One region of the Amycolatopsis sp. cmx-8-4 genome, then DNA from elsewhere that is predicted to be linked to it. Evidence: riboswitches for the same ligand, from Rfam matches in the RefSeq annotation. Region 1 holds a riboswitch; the other holds the start of a gene.
What was found. Region 1 has a riboswitch for S-adenosylmethionine ahead of thrC (threonine synthase). Riboswitches for the same ligand answer to the same signal wherever they lie in the genome.
Positions count from the first base shown of each region.

Region 2: another riboswitch for S-adenosylmethionine. It lies ahead of ACLJQZ_RS41380 (methionine ABC transporter ATP-binding protein); the one in region 1 lies ahead of thrC (threonine synthase).

Region 1 covers NZ_JAEBDZ010000010.1:20,415-25,690, reverse strand. Annotated here, with positions in the region: gene ACLJQZ_RS22295 (ComEC/Rec2 family competence protein) at 1-1,879, shown strand, start outside; gene thrC (threonine synthase) at 1,942-3,207, opposite strand; SAM riboswitch class I at 3,220-3,353, opposite strand; gene holA (DNA polymerase III subunit delta) at 3,490-4,470, shown strand; gene rpsT (30S ribosomal protein S20) at 4,522-4,782, opposite strand; gene ACLJQZ_RS22275 (DMT family transporter) at 5,133-5,276, shown strand, end outside.
Region 2 covers NZ_JAEBDZ010000034.1:31,605-36,880, reverse strand. Annotated here, with positions in the region: gene ACLJQZ_RS41390 (transglycosylase family protein) at 1-112, shown strand, start outside; gene rsmA (16S rRNA (adenine(1518)-N(6)/adenine(1519)-N(6))-dimethyltransferase RsmA) at 503-1,342, shown strand; SAM riboswitch class I at 1,504-1,594, shown strand; gene ACLJQZ_RS41380 (methionine ABC transporter ATP-binding protein) at 1,802-2,815, shown strand; gene ACLJQZ_RS41375 (DHA2 family efflux MFS transporter permease subunit) at 2,879-4,276, opposite strand; gene ACLJQZ_RS41370 (TetR/AcrR family transcriptional regulator) at 4,382-4,924, shown strand; gene ACLJQZ_RS41365 (4-(cytidine 5'-diphospho)-2-C-methyl-D-erythritol kinase) at 4,934-5,276, shown strand, end outside.

The sequences.
Region 1 (5,276 bases):
TGTTTCGGTGGCTGGCCTGCTGATGCCGCCGCGTGGCGCGGACCTGACCGTGGCGGTGCTGTCCGTGCGTGGCCCGCCGGGTGAGCCGGGCCCGGCGCCGTGGTGGCAGGAGGCCGCGGCCGGACTGCGAGCCGGCCTGCACGACCTGAGCCAGACCCTGCCGGAGGAACCCGCGGGCTTGCTACCGGGCCTGGTCCTGGGCGACACGAGCGGATTGTCCCCTCGGGTCGAGCAGGAGTTCGTCACGGCGGGGCTCGCTCACCTGACGGCGGTCAGCGGGGGAAACCTCGCGGTCGCGTGCGGCGCGGTCCTGCTTCTGCTGCGAGTGCTTCGACTGGGCCCGCGGTTGTCGGCCGTCGCGGCGGGCCTGTGCCTGGCCGGGTTCCTGGTCCTGGTCGGTCCCGAACCGAGTGTGCTGCGTGCCGGGGTCATGGCGGCGGTCGCGTTGCTGGCCCTGGCACTGGGCCGGCGGGGCTCGGCGCTGCCCGCGCTGGCCTTCGCGGTCTGCGTGCTGGTCGTGGCGGATCCGGCGATGGCCACGGACTTCGGGTTCGCGTTGTCGGTCTTCGCCACCGCCGGGCTCGTCCTGCTGGCTCCGCGCTGGGCGGGCGTGCTGGTCCGCCGCGGCGTCCCGCCGGGCTTCGCCGAAGGGCTGGCGATCCCGCTCGCCGCCTTCGTGGTGACGGCGCCGGTGCTGGCCGGGATGGCGGGCACGGTGAGCCTGGTGTCGGTGGTGACCAATGTCCTCGCCGCGCCCGTCGTCGCGCCGGCGACGGTGCTCGGGGTGCTGGCGACGGTCGTCGGGCCGTGGTGGCCGGGCGCCGGGACGTTCCTGGTGCACCTGGCCGGCCCGGAGGCCGAGTGGCTGATCTTCGTGGCGCGGCACGGCGCGCGAGCCCCGGGCGCGGTCGTTCCCTGGCCCGGCGGCTGGGCGGGCGCGCTGCTCGCGGCGGCCGTCCTCGCGGTGCTCGTGTTCGCCGCGCGGTACCGGCGGGTCCGGCTGCTCCTGGCGGTGCTGATCGTCGGCGCGTTGCTGGTGTTCGTGCCGGTGCGGGTGCTCGCGCCCGCGTGGCCGCCGCGGAACTGGGCGATGGTCGAGTGCGACGTCGGCCAGGGTGACGCGGTCGTGCTGGCGACGGCCGAGCCGGGGCGGGCCGTGGTGGTGGACACCGGGCCCGAGCCGGGGCCGGTCGACGAGTGCCTGCACCGGCTGTCGGTCGACCGCATCCCGTTGCTGGTGCTGAGCCACCTGCACGCCGACCACATCGGCGGGCTCGCGTCGGTCTTCGACGGCCGGTCGGTCGGCGGGATCGCCGTCGGGCCGGGGCGCACGCCGGAGTGGGCGTGGCGGCAGGTCGCCGCGGAGGCGTCCCGTCGCGGCGTGCCATTGGTGGAGCTGAGCCCGGGAGAGCGGGTCGACCTGCCCGGGCTGGCGCTCGACGTGCTCGGGCCGCGGTACGTGCCGTCGCGCTCGGCCGGCCTGCAGGACGGCACGACGATCAACAACAGCTCGGTCGTCCTGCGGGCGGAAACGGCCGCTGGCCGGGTGCTGATGACGGGTGACGTCGAACTGGCGGCCCAGTCGGACCTGCTGGCCGATGTCGGAGACCTGAAAGCGGAGGTGCTCAAGGTGCCCCACCACGGCTCGCGGTACTCGCTGCCGGCCTTCCTCGCCGCGGTGGCCCCGCGCGCGGCGCTCATCAGCGTCGGCGCGGGCAACACCTACGGCCACCCGAGCAAGTCCACAGTAGACACTCTGACGGCGCTGGGTGCCCTGGTGACCCGGACCGACGTCGACGGCGACACCGCTGTGGTCCCGGACCCGTCGGGCCCGGCGATAGCCCGCCGAGGCGAGCCACGCGGCCCGCCCCGCCGCTGACTTCCGTTGCCCGGCAACGAGTTCCCGCCGGGGCAAGCGTGGCTCGCCCCGGCGGGGAGACGTCAGTAGCCGAGGGCCTTGTTCACGGCCGCGGCCGAAGCCGGCACGGTCGCCTTGGGGCCGACATGGTTCTCGATGGCGTCGAGGGTCTTGAGGCCGTCGCCGGTGATGAGGAGGACGGTCTCGGCGTCCGGGTCCAGCTTGCCCGTCTCGATCAGCTTCTTCGCCGTGGCGACGGTGACCCCGCCGGCCGTCTCGGTGAAGATGCCCTCGGTGCGGGCCAGCAGCCGGATGCCTTCGACGACCTCTTCGTCGGTGACGTCCTCGATCGAGCCGCCGGTGCGGTTGACGATGTCGAGCACGTACGGGCCGTCGGCCGGGTTGCCGATCGCCAGCGAGCGGGCGATGGTGTCCGGCTTCACCGGCTGGACGACGTCCTGGCCGGCGCGGAACGCGGCCGAGACCGGCGAGCAGCCGGTGGCCTGGGCGCCGAACACCTTGTACGGGCTGGCGTCCACCAGGCCGAGCTGGCCCAGCTCGCGGAAACCCTTGTCCACCTTGGTGAGCTGTGAACCGGAGGCGATCGGCACGACGATCTGCGGCGGGATCCGCCAGCCGAGCTGCTCGGCGACCTCGAAGGCGAGTGTCTTCGAGCCCTCGGAGTAGTACGGGCGGACGTTGACGTTCACGAAGGCCCAGCTCGGGTGCTCACCGGCCAGCTCGGTGGCGAGCCGGTTGACGTCGTCGTAGTTGCCGTCGACGGCGATCAGGTCGCCGTCGTACACCGCGGTGGTGAGGATCTTGGCGCGCTCGAGAGACTTGGGGATCAGCACGACCGACTTCCAGCCCGCGCGCGCCGCCGCGGCGGCGACGGCGTTGGCCAGGTTGCCGGTCGAGGGACAGGCGAGCACCTCGAAGCCGAACTCGCGGGCCGCGGCCAGCGCGACGGCGACCACGCGGTCCTTGAAGGAGTGCGTCGGGTTGCCGGTGTCGTCCTTGACCCACAGGCGCTTGAGGCCGAGCTCCTTGGCCAGGCGGTCGGCGCGGATCAGCCGCGTCGCGCCGGGCTCGGTGTTCGGGATCTCTTCGATGTTGGACGGAACCGGGAGGAGCTTCTTGTAGCGCCAGATGTTCTTGGGGCCGGCCTCGATGTCTTCGCGGCGGACGCGGCCGAAGTCGTAGGCGACCTCGAGCGGCGAGAAGTCTTCGGCGGAGACGAACTCGGGGGCGAGCGGCTGCCGGTGGCCCTCTTCCTTCGACACCAGTTCGACGGCCGGTCCGAGATCCGGGGTCTTGGTGGTGGAGGTCGTGCCGAGGGTTGCGGTCATCGCGAGGTTCCTTCCTCATCTGCCCCGCCGAAGCGGGCCGGAATTGGCACCGTGGTCGTCAGCTATCCCGCGATCGCGGGATGACAGGCTGTACGCCGGTTGCCGGGGCTTCGTCGGGCCGTTCCCTCTGCCCCTCTGGATGAGCGGTATTCAGTTGTCGGAGCGCGCGAGAAAGCGCGCCGCCTCCAGGACACCGTACGACATGGCACTCGAGCCGTGCCATGGTGGCCGCTCGACATCACCGGAGCGGGCGCACGATGCAGCAAGTGAGAAGATTCCCGGGTGACCGCGCAAGCCACCGCCCCGGCCCCGCTCCACCTGGTCCTGGGTGAGGAAGAACTGCTGATCGAGCGGGCCGTCCGCGAGACGCTGGCCGCGTCCCGCGCGATCGACGCGACGGCCGAGCTGACGCGGGCCCGGGTGTCCGATCTCACAGCTCCCGAGCTGGCCGAACTCGTCAGCCCGTCGCTGTTCAGCGAAGGCCGGGTGATCGTCCTCGAGTCGGCGCAGGACATCTCGCAGGAGCTGGCCGACGCCGTGACGTCGTACCTGAAGGACCCGGCGGCCGGGATCGTGCTCGTCGTCGTGCACACCGGCGGCGGGCGCAGCAAGGCGGGCAAGACGTTCCCGGCGGTGCTGAAGAAGGCCGGCGCCGAGGTGACGGAGTGCCCGAAGCTGACCAAGCCCGCCGAGCGGGAGCAGTTCGTGCGCCACGAGGTGCGCCGGGCGGGCGGCAAGATCGACCCGGCCGGGGTCGCGGCGCTCATCGACGCCGTGGGCTCCGACCTGCGGGAACTCTCCTCGGCCGCGATGCAGCTCGTCGCGGACGCCGGCGGGGTGGTCGACGCGGACGCGGTCCACCGCTACCACCGCGGCCGCGCCGACGTGACCGGGTTCGCGGTGGCGGAGAAGGCGGTGAGCGGTGACCGCGCGGCCGCCCTGGAGTCGCTGCGCTGGGCGATGCAGCTCGGCGTCCCTTACGTCCTGGTCGCCGACGCACTGGCCGACGCGGTCCGCACGATCGCCCGCGTCTCCGGCGCGGGCCGCGGCAACCCGAACCAGCTGGCCGGGGAGCTGGGCATGCCGCCGTGGAAGGTCCGCAAGGCCCAGGGCCAGTCCCGCGGCTGGAACCAGGACGGCCTCGCCACGGCGATGCGGGTGGTCGCCCGGCTGAACGCCGAGGTCAAGGGCGTCGCGGCGGACCCGGGTTACGCGCTGGAACGCGCGGTCCTGCAGGTGGCGGCGGCCAAGGGCGACCGCTGAGCATGAAGAAAGCCCCGGCCGGGGCCGGGGCTTCTCCAGAGATCAGCTTGCTCAGAGCGAGTTGACGCGCTTCGCGAGCGCCGACTTCTTGTTGGCGGCCTGGTTGGCGTGGATGACGCCCTTCGAGACGGCCTTGTCCAGCTTCTGGGCGGCGTCGCGCTGCAGCTCGACGGCCTTGGCCTTGTCACCGGAGTCAGCGGCTTCGCGGACCTTGCGGATCGCGGTCTTCACCGAGGACCGGATCGCCTGGTTGCGCTGACGCGCCTTCTCGTTCGTGGTGATGCGCTTGATCTGCGACTTGATGTTGGCCATGAGGCGCTCCTGCTTTCACTCGGTGAGATTCGCCGCCGCGCTGGTGTGGCCCCGCTGAAGCGGGTTTCCTCCATGACGGAATGCCGCACGGCAACGAGCAGCAACTTTAACAGCCCGGCCCCGGCCCGCCGCGAGCGCGTCCGGCCAGGCGTGGATCACCGGGAGTACGGTGGACGGCGGTAGTGCCTAGGGTTCCGTCACCGGTCCCCCCAGCCAGCAGGACAACCAGGATCCGGTGGGTCTGGTCCGAGCGGCACCATCGGCGGGTCCGGAAGGCCCGCCGTTCATCTGACGGGGAAAAAGCCTGGAGGACCCGGTTTTCGCGCGCGCGAAAACCCGTAAGGGGTCCTGTGAACACCACCGCACTGTCCTTCGTCGTCGTCGCGGCCGTCGTGCACGCCGCGTGGAACCTCGCCGCCAAGCGGGTCCGCTCCGGCGGCACCCAGTTCGTCTGGCTCTACTACACGGTTTCCGCCGTCGCCCTGCTGCCGGTG
Region 2 (5,276 bases), on a different contig from region 1:
GGCGCTCCCGAACCAGGCTTCGCGTGAAGAGCAGATCGCGGTGGCGGAGAAGGTCCGCGCCGGACGCGGCGGCAGCTACAGCGCCTGGCCGGTCTGCGGCAAGAAGGCCTGACCCAGTTCCCGAAACGGCCCCCGCTCCCAGCGGGGGCCGTTTCGCGTCCCGGAACCCGAGTCCCGCCGCCAATCACGTGAGTCCCAGCTCTGATCACGCGAGTGTCGGGTCTGATCACGTCGGTTCCGCCTGCGATCACGTGTGTCGACCGCTCAATCACGCGTGTCGGCCTGCTGATCACGCGAGCCGACCCTCCGATCACGCGAGTCGACCCTCCAGGTACGCGAGCCGACCGTGCGGGTACGCGGGCCGACCCACCGGTGCGGGAACCGACCCGCTGGGTACGTGAGCCGACTGTCTGGGTACGTGAGCCGACTCTCCGGGTACGTGGGCCGGGCCCTCCGGGCGGGCGTGCAGAGGGGGCCGGGTTGTCCTGGGTAGGCTCGTCCGGTGGTTGAACTGTTGGGACCTGCCGAGATCCGCGGGCTGGCGGCCGAGCTGGACGTGCGGCCGACCAAGAAGCTCGGGCAGAACTTCGTGCACGATCCCAACACCGTGCGGCGGATCGTCGACCTCGCGCACCTCGGGCCGGACGACGTCGTCCTCGAGGTCGGGCCCGGGCTCGGGTCCCTGACGCTGGGACTGCTCGCCGCCGGGGCGCGGGTCGTGGCCGTCGAGATCGATCGCAAGCTCGCCGAACGGCTGCCGAAGACCGTCGCCGAACGCGGGCCGGACGTCGCGGACCGGCTGGACGTCCTCGAGGCCGACGCCATGCGCGTCGCGAACGCCGACCTGCCCGCCGCGCCCACCGCGCTCGTGGCCAACCTGCCCTACAACGTCGCCGTGCCGGTCGTGCTGCACCTGCTCGCCGAGGTGCCCTCCCTCAAGTCCGGCCTCGTGATGGTCCAGACCGAGGTCGCCGACCGGATGGCCGCGGGCCCGGGCAGCCGGATCTACGGCGTCCCGAGCGTCAAGCTCGCCTGGTACGGCCCGGCACGCAAGGTCGCCGCCGTGCCACGCTCGGTGTTCTGGCCGGTACCCAACGTCGATTCCGCGCTCGTCGCGTTCGAACGCGGGGACACGCCGGCGTCCGAGGACCGGGACCGGCTGTTCGGTCTCGTGGACGCCGCGTTCTCACAACGCAGGAAGACCCTCCGCGCCGCGCTCGCCGGCTGGGCGGGGTCGGCCGAGCGGGCCGGCGAGCTGCTGGTGGCCGCCGGGATCGACCCGAAGACCCGCGGTGAGCAGCTGGACGTGCACGACTTCGCCCGGCTCGCCGCCGTCAGGTGACGCGTCCTCAGTGGAACTGACGGTGCCCGCCGACGCCGGAGCGTGCGCGTCGCGGCGAAATACGTCTTCCTGAGCGCTGTTCCCGCGATTCGGACACCTCCAGTCGTGTGATCTGGCCCAACAGGCTTGCTTTCGCTCCTCGGGATCGGTTTTACTCAGTACGTCCATCCCGAGCGACTGAGAGACCTGGCTCGCCGAAGTCGCAGCAACCACCCTCCGCAGGGCAGGTGCTACCGCCAGGACCGATGGAGGCCGTACCGATGAAGAGGGTTGCTCGCCCGCTGCTGCTGACCAAACGCCGCGTTGTCGACGAGGGTCGCCGCTCCGTGACCGCATGTCGACGCTCCAACTGAGCTTGCTCGACCCGTCACACCTCTTCTTCATGCACCGTCCATAGAGGACGGACACTCGCTTGCGGCCGGACGCGCATCTCTGCGCGCCCCGTTTTCTGGAGCCTTCGTGATCACCGTCGAAAACCTGTCCAAGTCCTTTGCCCTCAACGGAAATCCGGTCGTCGCACTGCGCGACGTGAGCGTCGACGTCCAGGCCGGCTCGCTGTTCGGCGTGGTCGGCCCGGCCGGCTCCGGCAAGTCCGTCCTCGCCCGGTGCATCGCGCTGCAGGAGCGGCCGGACCGCGGTGTCGTCCGGCTCGACGGCCTCAACACCGGCACCCTCGACGGCCGCCGGCTCCGCGAGATCCGCCGCCAGCTCGGCGTCGTCGGCACCAAGCCGGAGCTGATCGCCGAACGCACCATCGCCGGCAACATCGCGTCGCCGCTGGAGCAGCTGGGCGTCGACGGCCCGCAGCGCCGCAGCAAGGTCGGCTCGCTGCTCGACCTCGTCGGCCTGACCCCGCGCGCCGCGCAGCGTCCCGGCGAGCTCACCGAGGGGCAGCTCCGCCGCGTTGCCGTGGCGAAGGCCCTGGCCGCGGCCCCCGCCGTGCTGCTCGCCGACGACCCGACCGCCGGGATCGACCCGGAGGAGGCCGGCGCGGTGCTCACCGTCCTCGACCGGGCCCGCGCCGAGCTGGGCGTCACCATCGTGATCACGACGCCGGACGCGAGCGTCGTCCGCCGGGTGTGCGACGACGTCGCGGTGCTCGAAGACGGCACGGTCGTCGAGCGTGGCTCCGTGCTCGACCTGATCTCGAACCCGGCCAGCCGCACCGCGCAGGCGCTGCTGCCCGCCATCGAGACCACCCGCTCGCAGTCCTCGCGCTACGACCGCTCGGTCGACGTCGTGCTGGTCGGCTTCGCTTCGGTCGGCGCGCTGCTGCCCGAGGCCGCGGGCCGCTTCGACGTCGAGTTCGCCACCATCGGCGGCGGTCTGACCCGGATCGGCGACACCCCGGTCGGCCGGTTCCGCCTCGGCGTCCGCGGCGAGCGGGCCGACGCCGCGCTGGCGTGGGTCGCCGAGCGCGGCGGCCACGTCACGCACACCGCGCGCGGCCCCCAGGGCGTCGCCGCAGCCTGACCCGAACGTCCGTGAAGGCCTCCTTACCGGCTCTTATGGCCGGGAAGGAGGCCTTCACGGCTTTCAACGGGTGCCGCGCGGGAGCAGCAGGAGCGCGGTGAGGGCGGCCGTGGCGACGAGGCCGGCCGCCCAGGCCGCGGCTGTCGTGTAGCCGTGGACGATCGCCGTCGACGTCGTGAGCCCGGCCGCCGCCGCGGTGGCGATCGTGTTCAGCGTCGCCGTCCTCAGTGACGCGCCGACCTGCTGTGACGTCGTCACGAACGCCGATGCCGCGCCCGCGTCCCGCGCGCCGACGTCGCGGGTCGCGACGTTCAGCACCACCGGCATGCACAGCCCGGCGCCCAGGCCCAGCAGCAGCTCCATCGGCAGGATCACCGCGGCGTACGACGAATCCGGCGTCAACCGGGTGGCCAGCAGCAACCCGCACGCCAGCACGAAGAGCCCGCCGGCGAGCAGCGGACGCGGGCCGAAGCGGGCCGGCAACCGCCCCGACAGCTGCGTCGAGGCGAAGAGGTTCGCGCCCAGCGTCGGCAGGAACGCCAGCGCCGCGGCGAGCGCGCCGTAACCCATCACCACCTGCAGCTGGTACGTCAGGAACAGGAACATCCCGAATGCGCCGAACGCCGCGGTCCCGACGGTCAAGTACGCGACGGCGCGAGCGCGGTCACGCACCACCGCGAGCGGCAGCAGCGGGTGCGGATGGCGGGCCTGCCGGACGACGAACGCGCCGAGCAGCACCGCCGCGAGCGCGAGGAAACCCAGTACCCACAACGAGTTCCAGCCGAGAGTCGCGGCTTCGGACAGCGCGTGCACCAGTACGACGACGCCGCCGCAGCTGAGCAGCGCACTGGTCCAGTCCAGCTTGGTGTCGCGGTGCCCGGCCGTGGCCGGCACGGCGAACCAGGCGCCCAGGCCGGCCACCACGGCGAGCGGTACGTTGATGTAGAGCGACCAGCGCCAGTCGAGGAACTGCGTGAGCGCGCCGCCGAGCGTGAGGCCGAGCGCGGAGCCGGAGATCATGATGGCGCTGAAGATCCCGAACGCCTTCCCGCGCTCGCGCGGGTCGGTGAAGGTGAGTGTCAGCAGGGACATCGTCGACGGCGCGAGCAGCGCGGCGAACACGCCTTGAGCGGCGCGCGCGGCGATCAGCCAGCCGGCGCTCGGGGCCGCGCCGCCTAGCGCGGAGGCGACGGCGAACCCGGCGACGCCGCCGAGCAGCGTCGTGCGGCGGCCGAGCCGGTCGGCCAGCCGGCCGCCGAGCAGCAGCAGGCCGCCGAACGCCAGCGTGTACGCGGAGATCGTCCACTGGCGGCCGGTGTCGGACATGCCGAGCGCGCGCTGCGCCGAGGGCAGCGCGATGTTCACGACGGTCGTGTCGAGCACGACCATGAGCTGGGCCAGACCCAGCGCGGCGAGCGCGAGCCAGCGGCTCACGGCGCGCGGTGGCGCGAGTGCGGTCATGGTGGACCCCCGAGGTAGGCTGTGGATGCATTGCTTGACGGCCGACTAGCAATGCCGAAAGCAGGTTATTGCTAGTCGGCCGTCAAGTAAGTTGAGGAGTGAGGCATGGCCGGGCGGCGCACCGACACGCGCGAACGCATCCAGCGCGTCGCGCTCGAACTGTTCGCCGAGCAGGGCTACGAAGGCAGCTCGCTGCGGGAGATCGCCGAGCGGCTGGACGTCACGAAAGCCGCGCTGTACTACCACTTCCGCACGAAGGAGGACATCGTCTCGAGCCTCCTCGAGGACTGGGGGACCGCGCTCGACGACCTCCTGGCGCGCGAAACGGGCCCGGCCGAGCTGCTCACCGCGTACGCCGGGCTGGTCGAGACCCGGTTCGGCCCGGTGATGGGCCTGGTCCAGCGCAACACGTCGGCGTTGAAGGCGATCGCGGCCGGCGCGGGCCTGGCGGATCGGATGGTGCGGCTGCACGAACGGCTCCGCGGCGGTTCGGCCGACCCCGAGTCCGATCTGCGGGCCCGGCTCGCGCTCGTGGCCGTCCAGCTCAACAGCGCCGAGGGCGGCCCGGGCACGCCGCCGGACGTCGCGCTCGCCGTCGCGCTCGACGTCCTTTCTCCTGACGGGAAGCCGGCCGGTGCGGGCACGTAGGCTGGTCGCGTGCTCGCTGTAGTCCCGCCCCCAGTCACCGTCCGGGTCCCGGCCAAGGTCAACCTGCACCTGGCGGTCGACGACCTGCGCGAGGACGGTTACCACGAGCTGGTGACCGTGTTCCAGGCCTTGTCGCTGACCGACGAGGTGACCGTCGCGGTCACCGACGACCCGGGCCTGGAGATCTACGGCGAGGGTGAGGGTTCGGTGCCCACCGACGCCACGAACCTGGCCTGGCGCGCCGTCGAAGCGCTGGCCGCGCACGTCGGCCGCACCGAAGAGCCGAAGATCCGCGTGGTGCTGCGCAAGGGCATCCCGGTCGCCGGCGGCATGGCGGGCGGCAGCGCCGATG